DNA from 2 places in the Modestobacter lacusdianchii genome. Region 1 is predicted to be linked to the other one. Evidence: riboswitches for the same ligand, from Rfam matches in the RefSeq annotation. Region 1 holds a riboswitch; the other holds the start of a gene.

Region 1 (15,355 bases):
CGACGCCACCGGCCAGCTTGGCCAGGCGCTCCTGCAGCTTCTCGCGGTCGTAGTCGGAGTCCGACTTCTCGATCTCGGCACGGATCTGGTTGACGCGACCCTGGATCTGGTCGGCGTCACCGGCGCCCTCGATGATGGTCGTCTCGTCCTTGGTGGTGACGAACTTGCGCGCCCGGCCCAGCAGGGACAGGTCGGCGTTCTCCAGCTTGAGGCCGACCTCCTCGCTGATGACCTGACCACCGGTGAGGATGGCGATGTCGGCGAGCATGGCCTTGCGGCGGTCACCGAAGCCGGGGGCCTTGACGGCGACCGACTTGAAGGTGCCACGGATCTTGTTGACCACCAGGGTCGCGAGGGCCTCGCCCTCGACGTCCTCGGCGATGATGGCCAGCGGCTTGCCCGACTGCATGACCTTCTCCAGCAGCGGGAGCAGGTCCTTGACCGAGGAGATCTTGCTGTTGACGACCAGGATGTACGGGTCGTCGAGCACGGTCTCCATGCGGTCGGTGTCGGTGACGAAGTAGGCCGACAGGTGGCCCTTGTCGAAGCGCATGCCCTCGGTGAGCTCGAGCTCGAGCCCGAAGGTGTTGCTCTCCTCGACGGTGATGACGCCTTCCTTGCCGACCTTGTCCATCGCCTCGGCGATGAGCTCGCCGATGGCCGGGTCCGCGGCGGAGATCGAGGCGGTGGCCGCGATCTGCTCCTTGGTCTCGACGTCCTTGGCGGTGGTCAGGAGGTACTCGGAGACCGAGGCGACGGCCTTCTCGATGCCCTTCTTCAGGGCCATCGGGTTGGCGCCGGCGGCGACGTTGCGCAGCCCCTCGCGGACGAGGGCCTGGGCCAGCACGGTGGCGGTGGTGGTGCCGTCACCCGCGACGTCGTCGGTCTTCTTGGCGACCTCCTTGACGAGCTCGGCCCCGATCTTCTCCCAGGGGTCCTCGAGCTCGATCTCCTTGGCGATGGAGACACCGTCGTTGGTGATGGTGGGGGCGCCCCACTTCTTCTCCAGCACGACGTTCCGGCCACGGGGGCCGAGGGTCACCTTGACGGCGTCGGCGAGGGTGTTCATCCCTCGCTCGAGGCCGCGGCGCGCCTCTTCGTTGAACGCGATCATCTTGGCCATGTGGTGATGTCCTCCGAGCGTGGATCGCTGCACGGCCGGCTCCGGCGCCCGCGACGGACGGCACTGGTGGCGTGGACGCTCCTGCGGCCCACGTCCCGGTACCTCACCGTTCCGACCTGGTTGGCACTCGACAGGCGTGAGTGCCAAGAAGGAGTCTGGCACTCGGCCTGTGCGAGTGCAAGAACGGGGGGTCGGCTCCGGCTGTTCCCGCAGGCAGCAGGCCCGGTCGCGGAACACGACGAGGCCCGGCCCCCGAGGGGGACCGGGCCTCGCTGCGCCGCCGGTGAGGGCGGCGGTGGTGCCGCCGGTCAGGCGCTGCGGACGGCGTCCGCCTGCGGCCCCTTCTCGCCCTGGACGACCTCGAAGCTGACCCGCTGGCCCTCGTCGAGGCTCTTGTACCCGTCCATCTGGATGGCCGAGTAGTGGACGAAGACGTCCTGGCCGCCGTCCACGGCGATGAAGCCGAAGCCCTTCTCGGCGTTGAACCACTTCACGGTGCCCTGTGCCACGTGTGCTCCCACGTTCGGTGCGTGCGGACGACCCCCCTGCATCCGGGAGGTCGGGTCTCGCCCTTCCGCCCGCCGATCACGAACGTGGAACTGAAACCGCGCGGAACGGTACAGGAACGGGGTGTTCTTGGTCACTGGCCCGCGCGCGGGTCACCCGCTGGTGTGTTAAGGGACCCCGTCCCCCTCACCCCTCGCACGCTCGGGGCGACCTCCGGACGGGGCCTAGGCGATGAGGCCGGCCTCGCGGAGCGACCTCAGCGACGGCTGGACGTGGTGCGAGGGGCCGACCACCGGGAGCAGCGGGTCCAGGGTCTTGAGCCCCTCACCGGTGTTCAGGACGACGGTCTCCTTCGCCGTGTCCAGCAGCCCCTTCTCCACCAGCTGCCGCAGCACCGCGGTGGTCACGCCGCCGGCGGTCTCGGCGAACACCCCGGTGGTGCGGGCCAGGTCGCGGATGCCGGCGACGATCTCGTCGTCCCCGACCCGGCCGACCGAGCCACCGGTGCGCCGGATGGCGTCCAGGGCGTAGGGCCCGTCGGCGGGGTTGCCGATGTTCAGCGACTTGGCGATGCCGGTGGGCTTGACCGGCTTGACGACGTCCCAGCCGTTGTCGAACGCGGTGGCGATCGGGTCGCAACCGGCCGACTGGGCGCCGAAGACCCTCCACTCGGTGTCCTCGACGATGCCGGCGGCGACCAGCTCGCGCCAGGCCTTGTCGACCTTGGTCAGCAGCGAGCCCGAGGCCATCGGGATGACCACCTGGGCCGGGATGCGCCAGCCCAGCTGCTCGGCGATCTCGTAGCCCATCGTCTTCGAGCCCTCGGCGTAGTAGGGCCGGACGTTCTGGTTGACGAACGCGGTGTCCTCGAACTCGTCGGTCTCGGCGAGCTCGCTGGTCAGCCGGTTGACGTCGTCGTAGTTGCCGTCGACGGCGACCAGCGCCTGCCCGTAGACCGCGGACTGGGTGATCTTGCCCGGCTCCAGGTCGCTGGGCACGAACACGAACGAGGGCAGCCCCATCCGGGCGGCGTGCGCGGCGACCGAGTTGGCCAGGTTGCCGGTGGAGGCGCAGGCGATCTTGGCGTAGCCGAAGGTCTTCGCCGCGGTCGCGGCCAGGCTCACCACCCGGTCCTTGAACGAGTGCGTGGGGTTGGCCGAGTCGTCCTTGACCCACAGCCCGCCGGTGAGGCCCAGCTCGGCGGCGAGCCGGTCGGCCCGCACCAGCGGCGTCATGCCCGGGTCGAGGGTGACCCGGTCGGCGGGGTCGTGGCCCACCGGCAGCAGGGCCACGTACCGCCAGATGTTCTGCGGGCCGGCCTCGATCTGCTGGCGGGTGACCGCCCGCAGGAGGTCCTTGTCGTAGTCGACCTCGAGCGGGCCGAAGCACTCGGCGCAGGCGTGCTCGGCGATCAGGCCGAAGGTGGCGCCACAGTTGCGACAGACCAGGCCCTTGGCCGGGTTGGGCGGCACGGGGCCACCGGCGTGCACGTCTGCCTGGGCGGAACCGGGAGCGGTCAGGGTCATTCGACGACTACCTCCTCATCTTCCCCGCGTCGGGCCGTCGAGCCGCGCAGGACGGAATTGGCACCTCCCGCTGCGCATGCGCACAGACGGCGGTTGCCGGGGCTTCATCGGGCCGTGTCCCTCTGCCCCTCTGGATGAGTGGAACGTCACCGACTCTACCCGGAGCACCCCGGCCCGCCCGGCACCGACAGGATGGGCCCGTGGCCACCCGCATCGTCTACACCGACCTCGACGGCACGATGGTCGGCCCGCGCGGTTCCTTCTGGCACACCGCCGACCGCGTGCCGACCGCCTCCCCCGCCGCCGCGCTCCTGGAGCTGCACCGGGCCGGCGTGCCGTTGGTGCTGGTCAGCGGCCGCACCCACGCCCAGCTGCTGGAGGCCGGCCGCATCTTCGCCGCCGACGGCGCGATCGCCGAGCTCGGCTCGCTGGTCAGCTGGGCCGGCGGCCGGGAGACCCACCTGCTGACCGGCGACCTGCCCGCGCAGTACGCCGGCCGGACGCCGATGGACGTCATGGCCGAGCTCGGCGTGGTGGCGGAGCTGATCGCCGCCCACCCGGGCCGGATCGAGTGGCACGAGCCCTGGCACGCCACCCACTCCGCCGACGCGCTGCTGCGCGGCCGGGTGGACGCCGCCGCGGTCGACGCCTGGCTGGCCGAGCGCGGCTGGGGCTGGCTGACCATGAACGACAACGGCGCGGTGCCGGCCACCCCGCGGATGACGCTGCACGCCGACGCGCTGCCGCCGCACGTCTACCACCTGATGCCGCGCGGGATCTCCAAGGGCGAGGCGATCCGCTGGGACCTCGCCCGCCGCGGGTTGGGCCCCGAGGACGCGGTGGCCGTCGGCGACAGCGTCAGCGACCTGGAGATGGCGCCCGCGGTCGGCCGGCTGTGGGTCACCGCCAACGGCGCCGCGGTGGCCGGGATGGCCGACCGGGTCGCCGCCGTCCCGAACGCCACCGTCACCGACGCCCCGATGGGCGAGGGCTGGGCCCAGGCGGTGCTCAGCAGCCTGTGAACCCGCGGCTCCCACGTGGTCGGCCCCGCTGCGGGGTCCCGGGCCGAGCTCGCGAGGTCCGGGGGGCAGCGGGGTCCTTCCTCAGCTGGTGACGTCCTTGCGGGCGAAGTGCCGGACGGCGAGGGCGGTGAAGACGGCGGAGTAGACCAGCCCCTGGACCACGCCGCGGAACAGGTCACCGGAGTCGACCGGCGTCTGCAGCAGGTCGGTCCAGGCGTAGTTGAACGCGGTGGGGAACCAGTCGCGGACCCCGCCCAGCTGCTCGACCTGCTCCAGCACGGCGAACACGACGGTGGTGAACACCGCCCCGCCGACCGCGGCCAGCGGCGCGTCGGTGACGGTGGACAGCCAGAACGCCAGCGTGCCCACCACCAGCAGGTGGACGGCGAGGTAGCCGACCATCCCGGCCAGCCGCACCAGCGCCGTCCCCTGGTCCAGCGCCAGGCCGACCGGGGTCTGCACGTCGCCGAAGCCGAAGGCGATGCCGCCGGCGACCACCGAGACGGCGACCAGCAGCACCATCGCGCCCACCGACAGCAGCAGTGCGGCCAGCCACTTCTGCCGCAGCAGCCGGGCGCGCGGCACCGGGGTGGCCAGTGCGTAGCGCAGCGACCCCCAGGACGCCTCGCTGGCCACTGTGTCGCCGAAGAAGAGCGCGAAGACGACCACCAGGAAGAAGCCGGTGGTGGCGAACAGCGTGAACAGGGTGAGGTTCAGCCCGCTGGCCGAGGCGACGTCGACCAGGTTGACCCGGGTGTTCTCCGACGCCTCCTCGGTGCCGCCGAGCTGCAGCGCACCGATCAGGACCAGCGGCAGGGCCGCCATCAGCGCGAAGACCCCGATGGTCCGGCGGCGCTTGAACTGGCGGCGCAGCTCGACCCCCAGCCGCAGCGTCCGCTCCGGCCGGTACCCGGCCGCCGCCCCCGTCCCGGTTCCGGCCGTGGTGGCCACCACGGCCGGCTCGTCGGTCGCGTGGCTCATGACTCCCCCACCAGTGACAGGAACGCGTCCTCGAGCCGGCGGCGCGGGGTGAGCTGGTCGACCCCGATGCCGGCCTCGACCAGTGCGGCCACCGCGGCGGCCCGGCCGGTCGTCCCGAGGTCGGCGACCAGGCCCTCGGCCGTCCGCTCGACCTCGCCGACGCCGGGCAGCCCGGTGAGCACGGCGACCGCCCGGTCGGTGTCGGCCGGGTCGGCGAGGCCGACGAGCACCGCTCCCCCGGTGCCGACGATCTCCTCCACCGTGCCCTGCACGATCTTCTGACCCTTGGCCATGACGACGACGTGGCTGCAGGTCTGCTCGATCTCGCTGAGCAGGTGGCTGGAGACGATCACCGTGCGGCCGGTCGCCGCGTAGGAGCGCAGCACGTCGCGCATGGCGTGGATCTGCGGCGGGTCCAGCCCGTTGGTCGGCTCGTCGAGCACCAGCAGGTCGGGCAGGCCGAGCATCGCCTGGGCGATCGCCACCCGCTGGCGCATGCCCTGGCTGTAGCTGCGCACCCGCTTGTCCAGCGCCGCGCCCAGGCCGGCGACCTCGATCGCCTCGTCCATGTGCGCATCGGCCAGCGGCCGGCCGGTGGCCGCCCAGTAGAGGGTCAGGTTGTCCCGGCCGGACAGGTGCGGCTGCAGCCCGGTCCCCTCGACGAACGAGCCGAGCCGGGACAGCACCGGAGCGCCCGGACCGGCGGCGTGACCGAACACCTCGATCCGGCCTTCGGTCGGCCGGATCAGGCCCATCAGCATCCGCAGGGAGGTCGTCTTGCCCGCTCCGTTGGGCCCGAGCAGGCCGAGCACCTGGCCGCGGCGCACCTCGAAGGACAGGTCCCGGACGGCGACGAAGCCGTCGGAGTAGGCCTTGGTGACCCCCTCGAACCGCAGCGGCACGTCCTCGCCGTCGGGTGAGGACTCCGACACCCGTCGGCGCCGGCGCCGGCCGAGCAGCACCGTCGCCAGCCAGCCCAGCAGCCCCAGGGCTGCCAGCACGCCGAGCAGCACCCACCACCGGCCCGACCCGGCGGTCGCCTGCACCTCGCCGTCGACCTGCGGGACGGCGAGCGTCGTCCCCTCCGCCGGCCCCACGGTCGACACCGCCGACGCCGTGGGCAGGGCGTAGGCCTGGTCGGTGGAGGAGACCAGCACGCGCATGGTGTGACCGACCTCGAACCGGTGCACGATCGCGGGCAGGGTCACCGGCACCTCGGTCGGCTCCGCGGACAGGCCGGTCAGCGCGAGCGGCGCGACCAGGCCGCTGGGCAGCGTCATCGTGCCGTCGGGGGCGACGTCGTAGAGCTTGGCGAACATCGTCGCCGTCCCGGCCGGCGCGGCGACCGAGAGCGTGACGGTGGGCGCGCCGACCACGTCGACGGCCTCGGTGAGCTCGGCGCTGTCGAAGGCGGCGAACTGGCCGGGGATCTCCAGCGTGCTGCCGCCCAGCGCCGCCGACACCGCGCCGAGGCCGGGCACGGTCGACAGGGCCGCGGGGCTGCCGCCGGCCGGGGTCACCACCGGCTGGGTGCCGCCGCGGAGCTCGATCCGCCGCTGCCCGACCGGGGCCGCGCCCTCGATGCCGGGGTACTCGGCGGCGGACACGGTCTGCGAGCCGCCCTGCGCGCTGAGCCCGCCGGCCAGCCCGGTGGGCGCCGGGTACCGGAAGCCGCCGTCCGCGCCGGCCCCGCCGTCGCGCAGGTGCCGGTCGAACCAGCCGGCGACCTCCTCGCGCAGCTCGGCGGTGACCCGGTCGGAGGCGGCGCTGTCGTGGCCGCCGGCGTACCAGACCACGCGCACGTCGGTGCCGTTGGCAGCGATCCCCCGGGCGTTGGCGTCGGCCTCACCCAGCCCGAACAGCGAGTCCTGGGTGCCCTGCACGAGCAGGGTCGGTGCGGTGATCCGGTCCAGCACGCCGGCCGGGCTGCTCCGGTCCAGGACGGCGGCGACCTCCGGGGTGAGCGTGCCGGTCGAGGCGGCCTGCTCGTAGGCCGCGCAGACGTCGGCCCGGAACCGGCCGCAGGTCAGCGCCTGCACCGCGGCCGGGTCGACGCCGTCCGCCTGGGCCGCGGCGTCGGCCGGGGTCGCGCCGTCCGCCGTGCCGTCGCCGGTCCGGCCCCCCAGCAGCCCGCCGCCGGGCACCGAGCCGGTGCCGAAGAACAGGCCGGCCCAGGTGCGCTTGAACACCCCGGCGTCCTCGGTGCGCGGGACGGCGGCCGGGGTGCCGGCGTCGGCGACCACGCCGGTCTGGTCGGGGAAGAAGGCGGTGGTCAGCGAGTTCCAGGTGATCTGCGGGGCGATCGCGTCGACCCGCTGGTCGTAGGCGGCGGCCAGCAGCGAGAGCGCACCGCCGTAGGAGGCCCCGGCGACCCCGGCCCGCGGGTCACCCGGAGCGTCGAGCAGCACGTCGTCCCGCTCGGCCAGGACGTCGAGCAGGGTGCTGACGTCGGCGACCTCGTACCGCGGGTCGTCCAGCCCGATCTGCCCGGTGCTGGCCCCGAAGCCGCGGGCCGACCAGGCGAGCACCACGTACCCCCGGCCGGCCAGGTCCCGTGCGTCGGTGGCCACGGACTCCTTGCTGCCGCCGAAGCCGTGGGCGAGCAGCACCGCCGGTGCCGGCTCCTCGGCCGTGGCCGAGGCGGGCACGTACAGGGTGGTGTCCAGCTCGACCGCGTCCGCCCCCGCGCCGGAGGGGACGGTCGCCTCGGTGGTGGTGACCTCCTCGGCCGCCCGCGCGGGCAGGGCGGTGCCCACGAGGAACGGGACGGCGAGCAGGAGGGCGAGCAGGGCGGCGGGGAGCAGCCGGGCGCCGGAGCGCGGGCCGATCCGCGCCGGCCCGGAGGCGGTGCGCACGGAGGCGGCAACGGACGGCGCGGCGGAGTGGTTCCGCTCCGGGCCGGACGGGGTCAGGGCTGCCAGTTCCCGGTGGCCACGACGACCAGCCCCGGGTCGGCGACGCCGGGCACCTCGAAGTAGCGGGCGACCGGGCCGGAGACGTCGGGGAACTGCTCGACCAGCTGGGTCGCCGCCTGCTGCTGCACCGTGTTGCCCTCGCTGAAGTACACGGTGGTGGTGGCGACGTCGTCGACCGGCGACGCCCCGGTGTCGAGCACCTCCCAGCCACCGGCGGCGAACTGCTCGCCGACGTCGGCGGCCAGGCCGTTGATGGTGGTGCTGTTCAGCACCGTGATCGGCGCGAAGACCGGGCCGACCGGGGCCGGGGTGATCTCCGGTGCGGGCGCGACGCTCTCCTGCACCGGGGGAACGGACGGCGCGGGTGCACTGCTGGGGGCCGGGGTCTGGGCCGAGGTCTCGGTGGTGCCCGGCGAGGCGAACGACCACCAGCCCAGCACCGCGAGCGCCACCACCACGACGGCGACCAGCCCCTGCGCCAGCCGGCGGGGGCCACGCCGCGCGTCCTCCGCGGGGGCGTCGTCCCGGTCGAGCCGTGGCTGCGCCGACGGCGCCTCGGCGTCGGGGCGTCGGGTGCCGGACTTCTTGCGGGCCGCCTCGGCCGCCTGGCGCTCCAGCCGGAGCGCGGCGCGTCCACCCACGGGGACGTCGACGGCGCGCCGGGCCGGGGCCGCCGGCTCCTCGACGGCCTCGGCGCGACCGGCGGCCGGCAGCTCCGGCACGGCGGGGGGCGGCGTCGCCGGACGCCGGCCCGCGGCCGGCGGCGCGGCGGCCGGCCGGCCGGTGCGCGCGGCGACCGGCGGGGTGGGCGCGACAGCGGGCGGGGCGGTCGTGGGTGAGGCGGCCGCGGGCGGGACCGCGGTGGCCGCCGCTCCCCACGCCGACTCGGCCGGCGCGGACCCGGAGACCCGCTGGGTGACGTCCAGGGGCAGTGGGGCCGGCTCGGCCGACCGGCCGGGCGCCCCGCTGGTGCGTGCGCCGGGCGGCGTGGCCGGGGCCGCGGGCGGCGTCGGGCGCGGGGTGGCCGTCGTCGCCGGGGCCGAGGGGTCGGCGGCCGGGCGGGGCGCACCCGGGCGGGGCGCGGCCGACGTCATCGGACCGGAGACCGGCGGCGCCGTCCGCGGGGCGGGCGTCCGCTCCGCGGTCGGCAGACGGTCGGGGCCGGGTGCCGCGGCGGGCAGGTCGGTGCGACGGCGGCCGGCGGCCGGCGCCGGCGTCTCCGGGCGCGCCGGCGGGCGGCGCACCATCGGGTCCTCACCGGGAGGCAGCAGCCCCTCGCGGCGCCGCTCGGCCCGGCTCTGCCGCGGCATCGTCATCGCGGCACCGCTGTCCGGCCCGGTGCTCGCCGTCCGCTGCATGGCCCCGGTGGCCCGGGACTCCAGTGGCGCGTCGGCCTCCGGCGGGCCGGGGACGGCGTCCTCGCGACGCGCGTCGGCGCGGCGGCGACCCGTCGGTGCGGACACCTCGGGCGGCGCGCTCCCGTCACTGCCTGGTGCCGCATGCCTCCCCACGGTGAGAGAGGCTAGTCGCGCGCGGGGTCCGTGCCCAGGACCCGACCGGAGCGCTGACGCTGCCGGGCGCCACGCAACCGGCGGAGCCGGCGCACCAGCAACGGGTCGGCCGCGAGCGCCTCCGGCCGGTCGATCAGGGCGTTGAGCACCTGGTAATAACGGGTGGGGGTCATGCCGAAACGTTCCCGGATGGCTGCCTCCTTGGCCCCGGCGAACCGCCACCACTGCCGTTCGAAGGCCAGCACCTCCCGATCACGTGCGGGCAGGTCCGCAGCCGTGTCGTCACCAGGCGCCCCACCCGTCACACCAGCCCCACCCCCGGCGGTCTCCGTCGCGGTGCCGGCGCCGACGGCCGGCGGGGCCGGCACGCCGTCCGGCGCCGGGCCGGCGGTCGGGGCGGGCTCGCTGTTCACGGTGACGTGCCTCCGGTCGATGGGGCGTCGGGCGGCGCACGGCGCGCCGCCCGGGGAGGTCCGGACCCCGTCGACGGTAGCCGCGTCCGGTCGTCCGCGGGGCTCCCCACGCCCCGGGCCGGCGGACGGGTCCCGATGCCGCCGGGCGGGCCTCAGATGCCGGCCGGCAGGGGGTCCGGCACGGTCCGGCGGTGGGCCCGGGCCTGCCGCAGGCTGTCCACGGTGAAGACCGCCAGGGCCAGCCAGACGATGGCGAAGCCGGCGAGCCGGGCCGGGGGCATCGGCTCGTCGTAGACGAACACGCCGATGGACAGCTGCATCAGCGGGGTCACGTACTGCAGCAGCCCCACCGTCGACAGCGGCACCCGCCGGGTGGCCGCGGCGAAGAGCAGCAGCGGGACGGCGGTGGCCAGCCCGGAGCTCACCAGCAGCAGGGCGTGCCCGGCTCCCTCGTGGGCGAAGGCGGCCTGCCCGTCGGCCTGCAGGAAGCCGATGACGACCAGCGCCGGGACGAACACCACCGCCGTCTCGACGAAGAGGCCCGGGGCCGCCTCGACCCGCACCAGCTTCTTCATCAGCCCGTACAGGCCGAAGCTGAGGGCGAGCGCGAGGGCGATCCACGGCGGGCTGCCGTGGTCCACGGTCAGCACGCCGACCGCCACCACGGCGGTGCCGACGGCGACCCACTGCAACCGGCGCAGCCGCTCCCGGAAGACCACCACGCCCAGCACCACGCTGACCAGCGGGTTGATGAAGTAGCCCAGTGACGCCTCGACGACGTGCCCGGAGTTGACCGCGTAGACGTAGACGAGCCAGTTCAGCGCGATGAGGACGGCGGCGGCGGCGAGCACGAGCAGGGCACGCCGGTCGCCCACGGCCCGCCGCACCTGCCCCCAGCCACGGCGCACGCTCAGCAGCAGCCCGACGAACAGCAACGACCAGGCGACGCGGTGGGCGACGATCTCCAGCCCGCCGGCCGGCTCCAGCAGGGGGAAGTAGAGCGGGAACACACCCCACAGGGAGTAGGCGCCGAGGCCGGCGAGCACCCCCACCCGGCGTTCGTCCACCGGCGCACCGTACGCCTGCCGCGACCGGGCCCCGGCCGGGCCGCCGGCGGCCTACCGTGGGGCCGTGCACGCTGGACGACCGAACCCGGCCCAGTGGCTCTGGTACGCCTACGGCGGAGGGCTCCCCCGCTCGCTGTCGGACTGGGTGCTCGACGACACCACCCGGCACAGCTGGGTGCTGCGCCACCTCACCCGCGCGCTCGTCCAGCTCGCCCCGGTGATCGTGCTGTGCCTGCTCGTCCCGCCGGTGCCGCTGGAGTTCCGGGTGACCGCAGCCGGTGGCGGGCTGGTCATCGGGCTGATGTTCTCCCTCGCCTACATGACCGAGACGACCGAGCACCGCGCGGTCAAGGCCGGCTGGCCACCCGGGACGACGGCGGCCCGCCGCGCGGAACGCACCGAACGCGAGCGGATCGAGAAGCGCGCCCGGTACCGGTCGGGTGGCGCCGGCAGCTACGACTGAAGGCCCTCGGGCCCCCACCACTGGCGAGCAGGAGGCGACCCCCGGCACGGGGGCCGTCAGTCCTCGACGCGGAAGCCGATCTTCATGGTGACCTGGAAGTGGGCGACGTCGCCGTCCACGACCTGGCCGCGGATCTCCGTGGTCTGGAACCACTCGATGTTGCGCACCGTCTGCGAGGCCTTGCGCACCGCCGTGCGGATGGCGTCGTCGACGCTGGTGGTCGAGCTGCCGACGATCTCGCTCAGCCGGTAGACGTGGTCGCTCACGGGGGCTCCTCGACGCAGGCCGCCCTGGTCGGCAGCGCTCCCGTCGAGCCTGGCACGCCGGGGCACCGGCCGCAGGTGGAGCCCCATGTCCGGATTGAACGGACGACCTTCCGCTTACAAGGCGGGTGCTCTACCACTGAGCTAATGGGGCGACCCGGCGAGGTTACCGGGCCGCCTCCTCGGACACGTGGCAGCGCCCTGCCCGTACGGCCCGACCGTGCCGGTCAGCCGCCAGCCGGGCGGCCGGCCCGCCGCACTGCCGCGCCGGCGACGACGGGTGAGGATCGGGCCATGACGAACCCGGTGGTGGCGGTCCTGGGCACGGGCACGATGGGCGCGGGGATGGTGCGCTCCCTGCGCCGGTCCGGCATCCCGGTGCGGATGTGGAACCGCGACCCGGCCCGCGCGCAGGCGCTGACCGACACCGGAGCCACGGCGACCGGCTCCCCCGCCGAGGCGGTCGCGGGCGCCGACGTCGTCCTGACCATGCTGTTCGACGCCGACGCGGTGGTCGACGTGCTGCGGCAGGCGGCCCCCTCGGCCGGGACGACGTGGCTGCAGTGCAGCACCGTGGGGGTCGAGGGCGCCGACCGCACCGCGGCGGTGGCCGACGAGCTCGGCCTGGTGCTCGTCGACTGCCCGGTGCTGGGCACCAGGGCCCCCGCCGAGCAGGGAGCCCTCGTGATGCTCGCCTCCGGGCCGGAGCACACCCGCGAGCTCCTGGCCCCGGTGCTCGACGCCCTGGGGTCCAGGACGCTGTGGCTGGGCGAGGCCGGTGCGGGCAGCCGGCTGAAGATGGCCTGCAACGCCTGGCTGTTCATGGTCACCGCCGGGGCGGCGCAGTCGATCGCGCTGGCCCGCGGGCTCGGTGTCGACCCGCAGGACTTCCTGTCGGCGATCGCCGGCGGCCCGCTGGACACCCCCTACGCCCACGCCAAGGGCGCCCAGATGCTCACCGGGGACCACCCGGTCAGCTTCGGCCTCACCGGGGCGGCCAAGGACGCCCGGCTGATCCAGGCGGCGCTGCGCACCGCGGGGGTCTCCGACCGGCTGGACGCCGCGGTGGTCGCGACCATGGAGGCCGCAGCGGCCGCCGTGGAGGACCCGACCGCGGTCGACGTCAGCGCGATCGTCGCCGGGCTCTGAGGCCCGCCCGGCCTCAGGCCGCGTCGGACCCGGCCGCCGGGTCGCCGGAGACGTACTCCGCCGGGTCGCTGTCCACCGTGGCCCCGTCGGCCAGCCAGCGAGCGAACCCGGCCGGGTCCCGGCGCTCCAGCTCGTCGAGGGCCTCCTGGCGCCGGCGCACCAGCTCCTGGCGGGCCACCGGGTCGCCCGTGGCCGGGAGGGCCGCCGAGCTGCGCACCCACTCCTGGCCCAGCGCCCGCACCGACAGGCCCCGCGCCCAGCTGCCGTCCACCGCGTGCAGCGGCACGACCGGCGCCAGCCCCGCGCCGCGCGACCGTCGGGCCGCCCGCAGCGCCCAGCGGGCCAGCAGCGCGCCCAGGACGGCGGCGGCCAGCAGCAGGGTGACCGCGCCACCGGCGACCACCACCGACCCGCTGAGCACCAGCAGCGCCGCCACGGTGAGCGCAGCGGTGCGCCAGGCGGCGTCCAGCGCCCTCTGGCGGGACGGTGGACCGTCGCCCTCCCGGGCGGTCCCGGCGCCCAGGCAGCCGGCGACCACCGCGGCCAGCACGACCGCGACCAGCCCCGACGGGCCGAGCGAGACACCACCGACCGCGGCGAGCGCGCCACCGGTGAGCACCAGCAACGCGAGCCCGGTCTGGGCGAGGAACGAACGAGCGGGCACCGGCGGCCTCCGGGGCGGTGGGGCGGGAGCGGGCGCGGCGGGCGCCGACCGCCCCTCCCTTCCCCACCGGGTGCTTGATCACCCACCGTCCCCGGCGGACGACCCGCCGTCGCCCCCCGCGCTCCGGCGGGACGCCGGCCGGGCACGATGACCCGCCGTGGGCAGCTCCGTCGTCGACCTGGGACCGGGGCTCGTCGTCGCCCTCCTCGCGCTGACCGCGCTCGCCGCCGCGGTGGGCGCCTGGTCGGGTCTGGGCCAGGACCGGCCGGTCCTGCTCGCCGCGCTCCGGGCGACGGTCCAGCTGACCGTGGTGTCCGCCGTCCTGGTGGTGGTGCTGCGGTCCCTGGCGCTGTCGGCGGCGTTCGTGCTGCTGATGCTCACCGTCGCGGCCGTCACCGCGGCCGGCCGGGTGACCGGCCTCCCGCTGCGCGCCCCGGGCGCCCGGCACCGGGCCGCCGCGACGGGGCTGGCGATCGTGGCCGGGAGCGCGCCGGTGGTCGCCCTGGTGCTGCTCAGCGGCGCCGTCCCCCGGCACGGGGCGGCGGTCGTGCCGATCGCCGGCATCGTCATCGGCGGCGCGATGACCGCGACCTCGCTGGCCGGACGGCGGCTGCGGGACGAGCTGACCCAGCGGCGCGGCGAGGTGGACGCGGCACTGGCCCTGGGGTTCCTGCCGCGCGACGCCGTCCTGGAGGTGGCCCGCCCGGTCGCCGCCACCGCCCTGGTGCCCGCCCTGGACCAGACCCGCACGGTCGGCCTGGTCACCCTGCCCGGCGCCTTCGTCGGGGTGCTGCTCGGCGGGGGCAGCGCGCTGCAGGCCGGCGCGGCCCAGCTGCTGGTGCTGGTCGGCCTGCTCGCCGCCGAGGCGATCGCCGTGTGGGTGGTGACCGAGCAGGTGGCCCGCGGCACCCTGCACGACTGAACCGACACGTCCAGGGAACTCACAGCGGACCACCAGCGACGGACCAGTACCAGGACGCACAGTGGTGTCATCGCGGCGGGGAGGTCCTGCCGTGGGGAGGGACCAGATCGTGAGCGAGCAGAACCGCCCGGCCGACCAGACCGGACACGGCACCGACCGGAACGGCGACGTCAGCTGGGCCGCGCAGCAGCCCACCGCTCCGGCGACCCCGCAGCAGTTCCCGGCGCCGGGCGCCCCCGCCGACGGTCGTGCGGCCTCCGGCCAGCCGACGCAGCAGTTCCCGGTCGGCGGTGGGCCGACCGGCTCGGGCACCCAGCAGTTCCCTGCACCGGCGCCCGCGCACCAGCCGTGGCCGCCGTTCGGCTGGGGCTCCTCCACCGGTCACACCAGCGGCGCCCCGGCGGGTGCGCCCGGTGCGGTGCCGCCGGCCTTCCAGGCTGCGCCCGCTCCCGCGGCGCCGGCCCGCGCCGGTCGCTGGCGGCTGGGCGTGGCCGGGCTGGTCGCCGGTGCGCTCATCGGCGGCGGTGCCGGCGCCGGCGTCGTCGCGCTGACCGACGACGACACGGTCGTCACCGCCAGCGGCGCGACCACCCAGCCGGTGGTGATCAAGGACGCCGAGACCGCCACCAGCACCACCGCGGCCGCTGCGGCCGCCGCACCCAGCGTGGTCACCCTCTACGTGAGCGCGGCCGCGGGTTCGGGGTCCGGGTCCGGCGTCGTCCTCACCGAGGACGGCTACGTGCTCACCAACAACCACGTGGTGAGCCTGGACAGCAGCACCAGCGACGTGACGGTGCAGGTGCGCACCTCCGACGGGACGCTCTACGAC
Region 2 (15,355 bases), on a different contig from region 1:
GGCCGACCCGCTGACCTTGCGCACGTACTGCAGCGCCGCCGCCCGCACCTCGTCGGCGGTGGTGGCGGGCTCCAGGTTGTGCAGGACGTGGATGTTCCGACACATGCCCCGCAGCGTAAGGGCCAAGATCGCGACTTTGGCCCTCCCTGGTCGGCCCCGCTCGCCGCCGAGTGCCCCTACGGGGCGACGGTGGTGGTGGGGGCGCCGCCGCGGGCCAGGGCCCGGCTGATCACCAGGCGCTGGATCTGGTTGGTGCCCTCGAAGATCTGCATGACCTTCGCCTCCCGCATGTACCGCTCCACCGGGAAGTCGCGGGTGTAGCCGTACCCGCCCAGCACCTGGACGGCGTCGGTGGTCACCTTCATCGCGTTGTCGGTGGCCACCAGCTTGGCGATCGAGGCCTGCTGACCGTAGGGCTGGCCGGCGTCGCGCAGCCGGGCCGCGGCCAGGTAGGTCGCCCGCGCGGTCTCGACGGCGGCGGCCATGTCGGCGAGCAGGAAGCCCAGGCCCTGGTGCTCGATGATCGGCTTGCCGAAGGTCTCCCGCTCCTGCGCGTAGGCGACCGCGTCGTCCAGGGCGCCCTGGGCCAGGCCGGTGGCGACCGCGGCGATGCCCAGCCGGCCGGCGTCCAGCCCGGCGAGGGCGATCGAGAGCCCCTCGCCCTCCTCGCCCAGCCGGCGGTCGGCGTCGACCCGGACGCCGTCGAACCGCATGGTGGCGGTGGTCGAGCCGGTCAGCCCCATCTTGCGCTCGGCGGTGTCCGCGGAGAGGCCGGGGCTGTCGGCGGGCACCAGGAAGCAGGAGATGCCGCGGGCACCGTCGTCGGAGGTCCGGGCCATCACCTTGTAGAAGTCGGCGTGCCCACCGTGGGTGGTCCAGGCCTTCTCGCCGGTGAGCACGTAGGAGTCGCCGTCCCGGACGGCGCGGGTGCGCATCGCCGCGGGGTCGGAACCGGCGTGCGGCTCGGACAGGCAGTAGGCGCCCAGCTGCTCACCGCCGAGCATCTCCGGCAACCAGCGCTGCTGCTCGGCCGTGCCGCGGCTGGCCAGGCCGAAGCAGGACAGCCCGTGCACGCTCACCCCGACACCCACGCTGGCCCACGCCGCGGCGATCTCCTCGAGCACCTGCAGGTAGACCTCGTAGGGCTGCCCGCCACCGCCCAGCTCCTCGGCGTACGGCAGGCCCAGCAGCCCGGCCCGGCCGAGGGTCCGGAAGACCTCGCGCGGGAACTCCTCCGCCGCCTCCGCCGCGGCGACCCGGGGGGCGAGCTCGTCCCGGGCCAGTTGCCGGGTGAGGTCGAGCAGGTCGGCGGCCTCCTGGGTGGGGACCAGACGGCGAACGGGCACAGCGCACCTCCGGGAGGCCCGGGACGGCGTCGTCCCGGACTGGTTGCAGTACTGCCGAACGGTACGCAGTACTGAGCCGGGTACTCAACCGCGCGCCGTTGTTACCCTCCGGTACTCCGGAGGAGGGCCATGACGTCGCTGGACACCCGCAGCACCCGCAGCGCGACGCGGCGGGCGGCGCTGCTCGACGAGCTGGTCGCGGTGTTCCTGGCCGAGGGCTTCGCCGCCTTCACCCTCGACGAGCTGGCCCGCCGGCTGCACTGCTCCAAGACCACGCTGTACGGCATCGCGGCGAGCAAGGAGCAGCTGGTCGTGGCCGCGGTGAAGCGCTTCTTCCAGCGGGCGACGACCGCGGTCGAGCAGCGGGCCACCGGCCCCGGCGACCACCGTGAGCGGATCAGCTCGTACCTGCTGACCGTCGCCGAGCAGCTGCAGCCCGCCTCGCCGGCCTTCTTCGCCGACCTCGCCGCCTTCGCCCCCGCCCGGGAGATCTACCAGCGCAACACCCGCGCCGCGGCCGACCGGGTGCAGCAGCTGGTCAGCGAGGGCGTCGCCGCCGGCACCATCCGGCCGGTGCACCCCTCGTTCGTCGGCGTCGCGGTCGCCGCGGTGATGAGCGCGATCCACCGGGGAGACGTCACGGCGGCGACCGGCCTGGACGACGCCGCCGCCTACCGGGAGCTCGCCGACCTGGTCGTCGCCGGGATCGCCCCGCCCCGTTGACCGCCGCCTCCGGGCCCGTCGTCCGACCCCCTGCCGTTCAGGGCCAGGCGAGGTACGCGACCACCGGTGAGTGGGTGCTCGCCCCTCGGTCGCCTTCCACGCTGCGCAGCGGGCGCAGGCCGCTGACCAGCACGGCGTCCACCCGGGCGACCCCGGGGCCGGGCCCGCGGGTCAGCGCCGGCCAGGTGCCCACCGCCCGGTGCACGTCGGTCAGGCCGGCGCCGGTCAGCACGTGCAGCGGCCGGTTGAGCGGTGAGGAGTTGAGGTCCCCGCCGAGCACCACCGGCCGGCCCCGGTCGACCAGCCCGGCGACGACGTCGGCGTAGCGCCGGGCCTCGGCCAGCCGGGTCCGCGCCGCCTCTCCGGTGCCGCCCGCGGGGTTGGCCTCTCCACCGGCGGGGGTGCAGCCGACGCACGGCGACGCCAGGTGCACCGAGAGCACGTCGAGCTCCCGCCCCGCGACGTCCAGGGTGACCAGGTCGGTCGGGCGGGCGCCGGCCGGCAGCCCGGTCACCCGGTCGACCCCGATGATCGGGTGCCGGGACAGGACGGCGTCCCCGTCGCCCAGCCGGCCACCGGTCAGCGGCCCGAGGTGCAGGTACGGGTAGCCGGCCAGGGCCCGCAGCTCGGCCCGCCGGGCCACGGTGACCTCCTGGAGCAGCAGGACGTCGGGCTGCTCCTGCTCGATCAGGGCGCGCAGCCCGTCCAGCGGCCGCCCGTGCGTGACGTTGTAGCCGGCCACCCGGAGGTCGACGGCGCCCTCCTCGTCGGTGAACCGGTTGACCAGGTACGGCCCCTGCAGCACCAGGACGGCGACGGTGGGCACGAGGAGTGCCGCCACGGCCCACCAGGCCCGCCGGACGGCGGCCACGACCAGGAGCACCGGCGCCGGCGCGAGCCACCAGAACGAGAACAGCGCGGCGGTGTAGGTGGCCGCCGTCCGGTCCCCGAGGACGGCGATGGCCAGGAGCAGCCCGGTGCCGGCCACCCCGTAGACCGCGGCCAGCCGCCGCCAGGGCCGCCGCGGCCGGGGGTCTGGTCGCCACACGGGACCATCGTGCTGGCTGGGGGCGGCGGGCCGGTGACATCCGCCGACCCGGTGGAGTCGGGTTCGTCACGCCCACCGTCCAGCAGCATGGGTAAGGTGAGCCTCACCAATCTCGGCCGGGACCCGGCTGACCGCCGTCCCCAGGAGTCGCTCGTGGCGCAGCGCACGGCCACCCGGCCCCCCGAGGAGGCGACCACCGCACCCCCTCGGCGGGGGCTGCTGCGGGGTGCGGTCGGCCGCTCGCTGGGCCTGTGGCTGCTGCTCCTGCTGGCCGTGGCGGTCTGCGCGCTGAGCATCACCGTGGGCACCCGGCCGATCGGCCTGGGCACCGTCTGGCAGGCGCTCACCGACGCGTCCACCCCCGGCGACGAGACGGTGATCATCCGGGAGCTGCGGGTGCCCCGCACCCTGCTCGGGGTGCTCGCCGGGCTGGCCCTGGGCGTCTCGGGTGCGCTCATGCAGGGGCACACCCGCAACCCGCTGGGCGACCCGGGCCTGCTGGGGGTCACCGCCGGTGCCGCGTTCGCCGTGGTGCTGTCCATCTCGGTGCTGGGGCTGTCCACCCCCAGCGGCTACGTCTGGTTCGCCTTCGCCGGGGCCTTGCTGGGCAGCGTCGCCGTCTTCGCGATCGGCTCCGGCCGGGGCGGCGCCACCCCGGTCAGCCTGGCGCTGGCCGGCACCGCCCTCAGTGCCCTGCTGTTCGCGCTGGTCTCCTCGATCACCATCAGCAGCACCGACACCCTCGACGCCTACCGGTTCTGGATCGTCGGGGCACTGGCCGGCCGGGACGCCTCGGTCGCCACCCAGGTCGCCCCCTTCGTCGTCGTCGGCCTGCTGCTCGCGCTGCTCAACGCCCCGGCGCTGAACCTGCTCAACCTCGGCGAGGACGTCGCCCGCGGCCTGGGCCAGCGGATCTGGGTGGCCCGCACCGTCGGGCTCGGTGCGATCACCCTGCTCACCGGCGCGGCGACGGCCGCCTGCGGGCCCATCGCCTTCGTCGGGCTGGTCGTGCCGCACGTCGCCCGGGCGGTCACCGGCCCCGACCACCGCTGGCTGGTGCCGTACTCCGGCCTGCTGGGCGTGGTCTTCCTGCTGCTGGCCGACGTGCTGGGCCGGGTGGTCGCCCGCCCCGGCGAGCTGCAGGTGGGCATCGTCCTGGCCGTCGTCGGCGCCCCGTTCTTCATCGCCCTGGTGCGCCGCCGCCGGCTGGTGACGCTGTGACGCTCACCGCGCCCACCCGGGCCCCCGAGCACCGCAGCCGGCCCCGCCGCGTCCTGCGGGTGGGGTCGTACTCGGGCACCTACCGGCTCCGCCAGCTGGTCGTGCCGCTGGCGACGGTGGTCGTGCTGCTGCTGGCCGCCGCGGTCAGCTTGGGGCGCGGTGACTACCCGATCAGCATCCCGCAGGTGCTCGGCGCGCTGGTCGGGCTGGGCGATGACACCCAGCGGTTCATCGTCACCGAGCTGCGCGCCCCGCGGATCGCCGCCGCCGTGCTGGTCGGCGTGGCGCTGGGCACGTCCGGGGCGCTGATCCAGACCTTCGCCCGCAACCCGCTGGCCAGCCCGGACATCCTGGGCGTGAACGGCGGCGCGGCGATCGGCGCGGTCAGCGTGATCGTGTTCGCCGGCACCGGCACCACCGCCGCCGGGGTGCTCGGCGGCATCGGGCTGCCGCTGGCCGCCCTGCTCGGCGGGTTCGCGATCGCCTTCGCGGTGTTCGGGCTGGCCTGGCGCAAGGGCGTCGACGGGTACCGCCTGGTGCTCATCGGGATCGGCCTGTCGGCGATGGCCAACGCGGTGGTGCAGTACCTGCTCACCCGCAGCACCATCTGGGACGCCGCCGCGGCCAACGTCTGGGTCACCGGCTCGCTGAACGGGCGCGGCTGGGACGACGTCCTGCCCCTGGCGCTCGCCCTGGCGGTGCTGGTGCCGGCCGCGCTCGCGCTGGGGCGGGTGCTGAACGTGCTGCAGTTCGGCGACGAGACCGCCCGCGGGCTGGGGGTGCGGGTGCCGCTGGCCCAGGGCACCGTGGTCGTGGTGGCCGTCGCGCTGGCCGCGTTCGCCGTCTCCGCGGCGGGGCCGATCCAGTTCGTGGCCCTCGTCGTCCCGCAGATCGCCGTGCGGCTCACCGGGGGCTCCCGGCCCCCGCTGATCGCCTCCGGCCTCCTCGGCGCGCTGCTGCTGGTGGCCAGCGACCTCACCTCGCGCACCGTGCTCACCGAGGCCTTCCCCGTCGGGGTGGTCACCGCGGTGGTCGGCGCGCCGTACCTGCTCTGGCTCCTCGTCCGCGGAAGGCGGCGATCGACCCTGTGACCGCTCTCGACAGCCCCACCGCCACCGCGCCGACGGCACCCGTGCGCCTGGCCGCCGACCGCGTCCGGCTGGCCTACGGGGAGAAGGTCGTCGTCGACGACCTGGACCTCCAGCTCACCGAGGGGTCGTTCACCGCGATCGTCGGCCCCAACGGCTGCGGGAAGTCGACCCTGCTCAAGGCGCTGGGCCGGCTGCTGCGCCCCACCGCCGGCAGCGTGCTGCTCGACGGCCGGGCGATCACCTCGACGCCGACCCGCGAGGTCGCCAAGGTGCTCGGGCTGCTGCCGCAGACCCCGCTGGCCCCGGAGGGGCTGACCGTGGCCGACCTGGTCGCCCGCGGCCGGCACCCGCACCAGAGCTGGCTGCGGCAGTGGTCCTCCGACGACGAGGCCGTCGTCGCCGAGGCGCTGCGCTGGACCGACATGGCCGAGCTGGCCGACGCCCCGGTCGACGCGCTCTCCGGCGGCCAGCGGCAGCGGGCCTGGATCTCCATGGCGCTGGCCCAGGGCACCGACCTGCTGCTGCTCGACGAGCCGACCACCTACCTGGACCTCGCCCACCAGGTCGACGTGCTGGAGCTGGTGGCCCGGCTGCACACCGAGCGGGGGCGCACCGTCGTCGTCGTCCTGCACGACCTGAACCTGGCCGCCCGCTACGCCCAGCGGCTGGTGGCCATGAAGGACGGCGTCCTGGTCGCGGAGGGCACCCCGGCCGAGGTGCTGACCGAGCAGTTGCTCGCCGACGTCTTCGAGCTGGAGGCGCGGGTCGTGCCCGACCCGGTCACCGGCACCCCGATGGTCGTCCCCGTCCGCCGCCTCCGCTGACCCACGGCCCCGGACGGCAGTGGCCCCCTCGCCGGTCGGCGAGGGGGCCACTGGGTCGACCGGGTCAGGCCCGCGGTTCCTCGGGGGCCTTCGACGAGACCACGGTCCGCGGTTGACCGTCGCCGTCCTGACTGTGCTCCACGACCAGCGCGAAGTCGTCGCCGTGCCGGGTGATGCCCTCGACCACGGCCTGCTCGACGGCCTCGTTGGCGTAGGCGCGACGCAGCACCATCGGGTCCGAGCGCAGGTCCTTGGTGAGTGCGATCGCCAGGCCGATCATCACCACCGCGAACGGCAGGGCGCCGATGATCGTCAGGTTCCGCAGGCCCTGGAGTGCCTCGTCCCCGCCGACGAGCAGCATCACGGCGGCCACGCCACCGGTCAGCAGGCCCCAGAAGACGACCATCTTCGAGGTCGGCTCGCGGGTGCCCCGCTCGGACAGCGACGCCATCATGATCGAGGCGGAGTCCGCACCGGTGACGAAGAAGATGCCCACCAGCAGCATCACCAGCACGCTGGTGACCGTGGCCCAGGGCAGCCCCTGGAGCAGGTCGAACAGCTGGCCCTCGGGCGTCGACTGCCCGGCGATGTCCTCCCCGGACCGCTGGGCGCCGATCCCGGCACCGCCGAAGACAGCGAACCAGAACAGCGTCACGACGCTGGGCACCAGCAGCACGCCGGCGATGAACTCCCGGATGGTGCGGCCGCGGCTGATCCGGGCGAGGAAGACGCCGACGAACGGCGTCCAGGAGATCCACCAGGCCCAGTAGAAGACCGTCCAGCCCGACAGCCACTCGGCCATCGGGTCGCCACCGGAGGCGTTGGTCCGGGCGGCCATCTCCGGGAGGTCGGCGAGGTAGGAACCCAGGGCGGTCGGCACCAGGTTGAGCATCAGCACGGTCGGGCCGACGACGAAGACGAACAGCGCCAGCACGAACGCCAGGACGACGTTGATGTTGGACAGCCACTGGATGCCCCGGGCGATGCCGGAGAACGCCGAGGCGACGAACGCGGCGGTCAGCACGGCGATGATGCCGACGGTGACCGCGTTGCCCACCTCACCGAGCCAGCCCAGGATCTCCAGCCCGCTGCCGATCTGCAGCGCGCCGAGCCCGAGGGAGGCGGCGGTGCCGAACAGCGTGGCGAAGATCGCCAGGACGTCGATCACCTTGCCGGCCGGGCCCTCGGCGACCCCGCGGCCGAACAGCGAGGTGAACGCGGAGGAGAGCAGCTGGCCGCGGCCGCGGCGGTAGGTGCCGTACGCGACGGCCAGGCCGACCAGGGCGTAGAGCGCCCACGGGTGCAGCGTCCAGTGGAAGAGCGTGGTGGCCATCGCGGTGGTGACGGCCGCGTTGGTCTCACCCTCGACGGTGCCCGGCGGCGGGGAGACGAAGTGCGACAGCGGCTCGGAGACGCCGAAGAACATCAGGCCGATGCCCATGCCGGCGCTGAACATCATCGCGATCCAGCTGATCGTCTTGAACTCCGGCCGTTCGCCGTCGCCGCCCAGCGGGATGCGGCCGTAGGCGCTGGCGGCCAGCCAGAGCACGAAGACGACCACGGCCGAGGCGAGCAGCACGAAGAACCAGCCGAGGTTGCCCTCGATCCAGCCGAGCGCGTCGGCGCTGGCGGTGCCCAGGCCGGTGGGGCTGATGAACCCCCAGGCGAGGAAGGCCAGCGAGACGACCGCGGCGACGCCGAAGACCGTCTTGTCCAGCTGCGGCCGGCGCTCCTCCTCGTGCGCCGGCGGCTGGGCGATCGCCGGGTGCAGGTCGCTGGGCACCTCGGGGTCGAGGACGTCGTCGATCGTCTGGGCGGGCGCATCGGGCTGGTCGGGCGTCGCGGCTGCGCTGGTGACGCCGCGCGGCGGCTGGCCGGGTGGATCGGTGGGTGTCGTGGTCACGTGGTGTGGCGCCTGGTGGGCGCCCCTCCAATCGGGTCGGCGCACAGGTCGGACGGCGGCCCCGTGACTGGGGGCGCCGTCTCCACAGGACACCGTGCGCCCTGGGGGACGCACAGCGCAAACCAGGGTGATCACGATCGCGTCTCGAGGGGTTGCGTTCCGGAGCCCCCCGGGCACCCACCGGAAGCGCCGGCAGTCCACACTGGACGGCGATGAACGTGCTCGCAGCAGGCCCGGTCACCGACACCCTCTACTGGCTCCGCGGCCCCTTCCTGGACGCGCTGCTGATCGTCCTGGGCGCCGTCCTGCTGGCCCGCCTGGTGAGCTGGGCCGGCAACCGGATCACCGACCGGATCGACGCCGCGGCGACCGGTTCCGACGCCCTGGTGCGCTCCGAGGCGGCCAAGCACCGGCACTCGCTGACCCAGGTGCTGACCTGGGCGGCGATCGTGCTGATCTGGTCGGTCGCGGTCATCTTCGTCCTCGACCGGCTGGGCCTCCCGGTCACCGGCCTGGTCGCCCCGGCCACCGTGCTCGGTGTCGGGCTGGGCTTCGGCGCGCAGCGGGTGGTCGGCGACGTGCTGGCCGGCTTCTTCCTGATCACCGAGCGGCAGTACGGGTTCGGTGACGTGGTCGCCATCCAGGTGGTCGGCGGGATGGAGCCGGCGTCCGGGACGGTCGAGGACGTCACGTTGCGGATCACCCGGGTGCGCTCGGTGGACGGCGAGGTGGTGATCGTGCCGAACGGGCAGATCGTCAAGGTGACCAACCTCTCCCGCGACTGGGCCCGGGCCGTGGTCGACGTGCCGGTGCCCTCCACCGCGGACGTCACCCGCGTGCAGGAGGTGCTGCGCGAGGTCGGCAAGCAGGCCTACGACTCGCCCCGGCTGCACAAGCTGCTGCTCGACGAGCCCACCGTGATGGGCGTGGAGAGCCTCTCGCTGGACGAGGTGAACCTGCGCGTCGTGGCCCGCACCCTGCCGGGCAAGCAGTTCGACGTCGGCCGTGACCTGCGGGCCCGGGTGGCGCTGGCGCTGTCCCGCGAGGGCGTGTCCCTGCGTGCCACCAACGCGACCGACGGCGTGAGCGTCCAGGACGAGGCGCTGGCCGAGGACCGCGCCCGCAGCGGAGGTGCCGCATGACCACGCCCTCGGACGAGCAGCCCACCACGGTGCTGCCGCAGCAGACCGCCGAGCAGCCGGCCGCCACCGCCGCGCCGGCCACCCGCCGCACCTCGGTCTGGCACCGCCACGTGCCGGCCCGGATCGGCCGGGCGCGCACGTCGACGCTGGTGATCGGCGGCCTGTTCGTGGTGCTGTTCGTGCTGAACCTGCTGCTGCCCCGCCCGGACGGCGGCACGTCGACGGTCACCACGTCGGACGGCCGGACGATCGAGGTGCCGAACTCGCTGCTGCCCAGCGACGCCCGCACCACGACGACCCCGACGCCGACGAGCACCCCGACGGCGCCGAGCTCCCCGGTGCCGCAGGACGACGGCGAGGACGAGGAGCCGGTGCCCACCCCGACGCGGACCACCAGCCGCACGCCCGCGCAGACCAGCACCCCGGCCCAGACGACGACCCGCGCGCCGGCCACGACCAGCCAGCCCACCGAGGACGACACGACGGAGTCCGAGCCGACCGGCGGCACCGACGACGGGACGACGGCCACCCCGACCGGCTGAGCGGCTCAGAACGAGGTGACGACCGCGATGCCCGGCTCCCGGCCCACGGCGGCCAGCGCCGCGCCGGCGTCGTCCAGCCCGAGCTCGCGGGTGACCAGCAGCTCGGGGCGCAGCCGCCCGGCGGCGATCAGCGAGAGCATCGCCGGGTAGTCGGCGGCGGCCATCCCGTGGCTGCCCAGCAGGGCCAGCTCCCCGGCGATCACCAGCTCCATCGGGATCTCCGGGCGGCCGAGGGACGGCGGCAGCAGGCCCACCTGCACGTGCCGGCCGCGGCGGCGCAGGCTGCGGATCGAGTTCAGGCAGGTCACCGCCGCACCGAGGGCGTCCAGCGAGACGTGCGCCCCGCCGCCGGTCAGCTCGGCGACCTCCGCCGGGACGTCGCCCGCGCCGTCCACCACGTGCTCGGCCCCGGACGCGGCGGCCAGCTCGAGCGCACCCGGGGTGACGTCGACGGCGACCACCCGCGCCCCGGCGGCGACCGCGACCTGGACGGCGGAGAGCCCCACCCCGCCGCAGCCGTGCACGGCGACCCACTCCCCCGGCCGCACCTGCCCCACCCCGGTGACGGCCCGGTAGGCGGTGGCGAACCGGCAGCCCAGGCTGGCCGCGGTGGCGAAGGACATGCCCTCCGGCAGCGCGACCAGGTTGACGTCGGCGGCGTCCAGGGCGACGAGCTCGGCCAGCGACCCCCAGTGGGTGAACCCGGGCTGGGTCTGGTTGAGGCACACCTGCCCGGCGCCCTCCCGGCACGGCCCGCAGTGCCCGCAGGCGCAGACGAACGGCACGGTGACCCGGTCGCCCACCGACCAGTTGCGCACCCGGCTCCCCACTGCGGCCACCGTGCCGGCCAGCTCGTGGCCGGGCACGTGCGGCAGCACGACGTCCGGGTCGTGGCCGGACCAGCCGTGCCAGTCGCTGCGGCAGATCCCGCTGGCACCGACCCGGACGACGACGCCGTCCGGGGCCGGGGTGGGCTCGGGCACCGCCCGGACCGTCAGCGGACCACCGAACTCCTCGAACACCAGCGCGCGCACCCCGACAGCCTGCCCGCCCACCCCCGCCCCGGCCCACCGCCCCCGCTCGGCGCGGGCTCTCTGGCGAGAAGGCCCGTGGCGGAAGCGGGCTCTCTGGCGAGTAAGCCCGTGGCGGAAGCGGGCCTTCTCGCCAGAAAGCCCGTGGGGGCGGTCGTGGGAGGGGGCGTTGGGGGAGGGTGGACGGGTGGACGACCTCACCGCACTCCGTCAGTCCTGCGATCGGGCCCTGGCCGGGCACGGGCCGCAGACCGCCGCCGACCTGCTGGCCACGATCCCCACCGACACCGCGGTCGACCGGTACGGGGACGGCGGGGTGGTGGCCGAACTGGAGGGCGAGGTCGCCGAGCTGCTCGGCCAGCCCGCCGCGGTGTACCTGCCGAGCGGGATCATGGCCCAGCAGTCCGCGCTCCGGGTGCACGCCGACCGGCGCGGGCGCCGCACCGTCGTCTTCCACCCGCAGAGCCACCTCGACGTGCACGAGGGCCGCCCGCTGGAGCGGCTGCAGGGCCTCATCGGCCGCCCGGCCGGCGCCCGCGACCGGCTGCTGGCCCGCACCGACCTGGACGACGTGGCCGAGCAGCCCGCCGCCCTGGTCGTGGAGCTGCCCCAGCGCGACCTGGGCGGGCAGCTCCCGCCGTGGGACGACCTGGTCGCCCAGGTGACCTGGGCCCGGGAGCGCGGCGCGGCCGCCCACCTCGACGGCGCCCGGCTGTGGGAGGCCGCCGCCGGCTACGACCGGCCACCGGCCGACGTCGCGGCACTGTTCGACACCACCTACGTCAGCTTCTACAAGGGCATCGGCGCGCTGGCCGGTTGCTGCCTGGCCGGTCCGGACGACGTCGTGGCCGAGGTGCGGGAGTGGCGGCGCCGGCTGGGCGGCACGCTGTTCGGCATGTGGCCGGGGGCTGCCTCGGCGCTGAGCTGCCTGCGCCGGCGGCTGCCGCTGATGCCGAGCTACCTGGCGCGGGCGCGGGAGATCGCCGACGCCGTCCGCGACCTGCCCGGGGTCACCGTGCTGCCCGACCCGCCGCAGACGCCGATGCTGCACCTGCTGCTGCGCACCACCCCGGAGGCATTCGGTGTCGCCGTGCGCACGCTCGCCGCCGACCGGGGTCTGTGGACCTGGGAGCGGGCGATGCCCACCGCCGACCCGGGCGTCGTCCGGGTCGAGCTGCCGATCGGCGACGCCACGATGGCCCTGCCGGTCGCCGACGCCCGCGCCGCGATCGCCGCCCTGGCCGGCTGACCTCGGCGGTGGGCCCGCCAGGCTCGACCCGACGATGTACGTCCGTGGCGACTCCTGCGGCCAGGGCCCGCCACCGCTGCACACTGCTGCGGCCCACCGCCGGCGGACGAGCGACAGACTGGGTCAGGGCCGGCATGGGAGCACGCCGGTCAGGCGCTCCGCAAGGAGCGCAGCGCCGCATCGGTGCCGCCGTCGACCTCGACCAGCTTGCTGCGGGACGTCGCGCCGGTGACCAGCGTGACCGCGGACCGGCGGACGCCGAACGCCGCGGCGACCGCGGCGAGCGCCGCCTCGGTGGCCCGGCCGTCGACGGCGCGGGCGGTCACCCGGACGACGAGCGCGCCGTCGTGCTCGCCGCCCACCGCCGTCCGGCTCGCCCCCGGCCGCACCCTGATCGCCACCCGCACGCAGGGCAGTGTGCGCGGCCCGGGGCGTCGTCCTAGGATCGACCCGGCTCACGAGAGGCAGCGACAAGCACCTGGCTTGCTGCCCGGCAACCTCGACTCCGTCCGAGGTGCTCCCAGGGGAAGAGCTGGCTGGGCGGCGACCGCCGTCCGGCAAGGACGGAGCCCTCCGCGCCGTGGGTGCTCCGGCGATCCCAGGAGGTAGGCGCATGACCGAACCCAGCGGCTGGAGCTTCGAGACCCGGCAGATCCACGCCGGCGCGGCCCCCGACCCGACCACCGGCGCCCGCGCGCTGCCGATCTACGCGACGACCAGCTACCAGTTCCGCGACAGCCAGCACGCCGCGGACCTGTTCGCCCTCGCCGAGATGGGCAACATCTACACCCGGATCATGAACCCGACGCAGGACGCGCTCGAGCAGCGCGTCGCCTCGCTGGAGGGCGGCGTCGCCGCCCTGGCGGTGGCCAGCGGGCAGGCCGCGGAGACCCTGGCGATCCTGAACGTCGCCGAGGCCGGCAGCCACGTGGTCGCCTCCGCCTCGCTGTACGGCGGCACGTACAACCTGCTGCACCACTCGCTGCCGAAGATGGGCATCACCGTCTCCTTCGTCGAGGACCCCGACGACCCGGAGAACTGGCAGTCGCTGGTGCAGGAGAACACCAAGGCCTTCTACGCCGAGACGATCGGCAACCCGAAGGGCGACGTCCTGGACATCTCCGCGGTGTCGGAGGTGGCGCACCGCAACGGCGTCCCGCTGATCGTGGACAACACCGTCGCGACGCCGTTCCTCATCCGGCCGATCGAGCACGGCGCGGACGTCGTCGTCCACTCCGCCACCAAGTACCTGGGCGGCCACGGCACCGCGATCGCCGGGATCATCGTCGACTCGGGCAACTTCGCCTGGACCGGCGGCAAGTTCCCCGGCTTCACCGAGCCCGACCCGAGCTACCACGGCGTCGTCTACGCCGACCTCGGCGCACCGGCGTACGCGCTCAAGGCCCGGGTGCAGCTGCTGCGCGACCTCGGACCGTCGATCTCGCCGTTCAACGCCTGGCTGGTGGTGCAGGGCATCGAGACGCTGTCGCTGCGGATGGAGCGGCACGTGGCCAACGCCCAGCGGGTCGCCGAGTGGCTGGAGGCCCGGGACGAGGTGGAGTCGGTGCACTACGCCGGGCTGCCCTCCTCCCCCTGGCACTCCGCGCAGCAGAAGTACGCCCCGCGCGGGGCCGGCGCCGTGCTGGCCTTCGACATCAGCGGCGGCATCGAGGCCGGCAAGCGGTTCGTGGAGGCACTCGAGCTGCACAGCCACGTGGCCAACATCGGCGACGTGCGCAGCCTGGTCATCCACCCGGCGTCCACCACCCACTCGCAGCTGACCCCCGAGGAGCAGGCCACCACCGGCGTCACGCCGGGCCTGGTGCGGCTGGCGGTGGGGCTGGAGGGGATCGACGACATCCTCGCCGACCTCGAGGTCGGGTTCCGGGCCGCGAAGGGCGCCTGACGTGCTCCGGGAGCCGGCGCGCGCCGGCTCCCGGACCGGCGGTTGGCGCGAGGGCGACCCGCCGGGACGGCGCCGGTTCCTCGACCTGGACGGACCGGTCCGGCTCGACCGCGGCGGCGAGCTGCCCGCCGTCCGGGTCGCCTTCGAGACCTGGGGCACCCTCGCCCCGGACGGCGGCAACGCGGTGCTGGTCGAGCACGCGCTGACCGGCGACAGCCACGTGGTGGGCGACGCCGGGCCGGGCCACCCCACCCCCGGCTGGTGGCCGTCGCTGGTCGGCCCGGGCGCGCCGCTGGACACCGGTGAGCTGTTCGTCGTCTGCGCCAACGTGCTCGGCGGCTGCCAGGGCACGACCGGCCCCTCCTCGACCGCCCCGGACGGCGCCCCGTGGGGCTCGCGGTTCCCCGAGCTGACCATCGGTGACCAGGTGGCGGTGGAGGCGGCGCTCGCCGACGCGCTGGGCATCGGCCGGTGGCGGGCGGTGCTCGGCGGCTCGATGGGCGGCATGCGGGCGCTGGAGTGGGCGGTGTCCCGGCCCGAGCGGGTCGAACGGCTGTTCTTCCTCGCCTCGGCTGCCGTCGCCGGCGCCGACCAGATCGGCACCCAGACCACCCAGCAGGCCGCGGTGCGCAGCGACCCGGCCTGGGCCGGCGGCGACTACCTGCCCGGCGCCGGGCCGGTGGCCGGGCTGGGCGTCGCCCGGCGGATCGCGCACCTCAGCTACCGCAGCGCCGGCGAGCTGGAGGCCCGCTTCGGCGCCCGGGTGCAGGACGACGGCCGGTTCGCCGTCGCCTCCTACCTGGAGCACCACGCCACCAAGCTGGCCGCCCGGTTCGACGCCGGCAGCTACGTGCTGCTCACCGAGGCGATGAACACCTGGGACGTCGGCCGCGGCCGGGGTGGCGTCGCGGCGGCGCTGGCCCGGGTCACCGCCCGCGCGGTGGTGGCCGGCGTCGACTCCGACCGGCTGTACCCGCTGGCCCAGCAGCAGCAGGTCGCCGACGGGCTCGGCGTCCCGCTGCAGGTGATCGGCTCGCCCTACGGCCACGACGGGTTCCTGCTGGAGACCGCCGCGGTGGGGGCGCTGGTCCGCGAGCTGCTGGCCGGCTGACCCGCCACGCCGCCCGCTGGGGAGCACCCGCGTGGCAGTGACGGCATGCGTCGCCTACCGTCGGCCGCACGCGGTGCTCCATCCAGAGGTAGCGCGGCCCCCCGTCGTCGCCGGTACCCCCGGCCACCCCGGAGCAGCCCCGGGACCCAGCCAGAGAGAGCAGATGTCCGCATCCATCCTGGAGGGCTCCACGCCTCCCCCCGCCCGGGCCCCCCGCC

Evidence for each region. A riboswitch is a leader RNA that binds a small molecule or an ion and turns the genes downstream of it on or off. The one in region 1 is predicted to bind S-adenosylmethionine.
Region 2: another riboswitch for S-adenosylmethionine. It lies ahead of ACJTNH_RS09350 (bifunctional o-acetylhomoserine/o-acetylserine sulfhydrylase); the one in region 1 lies ahead of thrC (threonine synthase).

Annotation. Positions count from the first base shown of each region.
Region 1 is NZ_JBJJTJ010000009.1:71,831-87,185, reverse strand. It holds gene groL (chaperonin GroEL) at 1-1,123, opposite strand, end outside; gene ACJTNH_RS08805 (cold-shock protein) at 1,432-1,632, opposite strand; gene thrC (threonine synthase) at 1,855-3,156, opposite strand; SAM riboswitch class I at 3,169-3,297, opposite strand; gene ACJTNH_RS08795 (HAD family hydrolase) at 3,357-4,178, shown strand; gene ACJTNH_RS08790 (ABC transporter permease) at 4,260-5,159, opposite strand; gene ACJTNH_RS08785 (alpha/beta fold hydrolase) at 5,156-8,014, opposite strand; gene ACJTNH_RS08780 (LytR C-terminal domain-containing protein) at 8,068-9,537, opposite strand; gene ACJTNH_RS08775 (DUF3263 domain-containing protein) at 9,597-9,890, opposite strand; gene rarD (EamA family transporter RarD) at 10,151-11,065, opposite strand; gene ACJTNH_RS08765 (DUF5313 family protein) at 11,130-11,528, shown strand; gene ACJTNH_RS08760 (dodecin) at 11,585-11,794, opposite strand; tRNA gene ACJTNH_RS08755 (tRNA-Thr) at 11,871-11,945, opposite strand; gene ACJTNH_RS08750 (NAD(P)-dependent oxidoreductase) at 12,086-12,940, shown strand; gene ACJTNH_RS08745 (hypothetical protein) at 12,954-13,604, opposite strand; gene ACJTNH_RS08740 (ABC transporter permease) at 13,762-14,526, shown strand; gene ACJTNH_RS08735 (S1C family serine protease) at 14,636-15,355, shown strand, end outside.
Region 2 is NZ_JBJJTJ010000010.1:38,496-53,850, reverse strand. It holds gene ACJTNH_RS09415 (DUF2277 domain-containing protein) at 1-105, opposite strand, end outside; gene ACJTNH_RS09410 (acyl-CoA dehydrogenase family protein) at 177-1,346, opposite strand; gene ACJTNH_RS09405 (TetR/AcrR family transcriptional regulator) at 1,476-2,069, shown strand; gene ACJTNH_RS09400 (endonuclease/exonuclease/phosphatase family protein) at 2,107-3,117, opposite strand; gene ACJTNH_RS09395 (FecCD family ABC transporter permease) at 3,214-4,338, shown strand; gene ACJTNH_RS09390 (FecCD family ABC transporter permease) at 4,335-5,429, shown strand; gene ACJTNH_RS09385 (ABC transporter ATP-binding protein) at 5,426-6,253, shown strand; gene ACJTNH_RS09380 (BCCT family transporter) at 6,318-8,156, opposite strand; gene ACJTNH_RS09375 (mechanosensitive ion channel family protein) at 8,369-9,298, shown strand; gene ACJTNH_RS09370 (hypothetical protein) at 9,295-9,840, shown strand; gene ACJTNH_RS09365 (zinc-binding dehydrogenase) at 9,846-10,874, opposite strand; gene ACJTNH_RS09360 (threonine aldolase family protein) at 11,059-12,120, shown strand; gene ACJTNH_RS09355 (DUF167 domain-containing protein) at 12,270-12,527, opposite strand; SAM riboswitch class IV at 12,574-12,690, shown strand; gene ACJTNH_RS09350 (bifunctional o-acetylhomoserine/o-acetylserine sulfhydrylase) at 12,734-14,026, shown strand; gene metX (homoserine O-acetyltransferase MetX) at 14,028-15,137, shown strand; gene ACJTNH_RS09340 (fatty acid desaturase family protein) at 15,301-15,355, shown strand, end outside.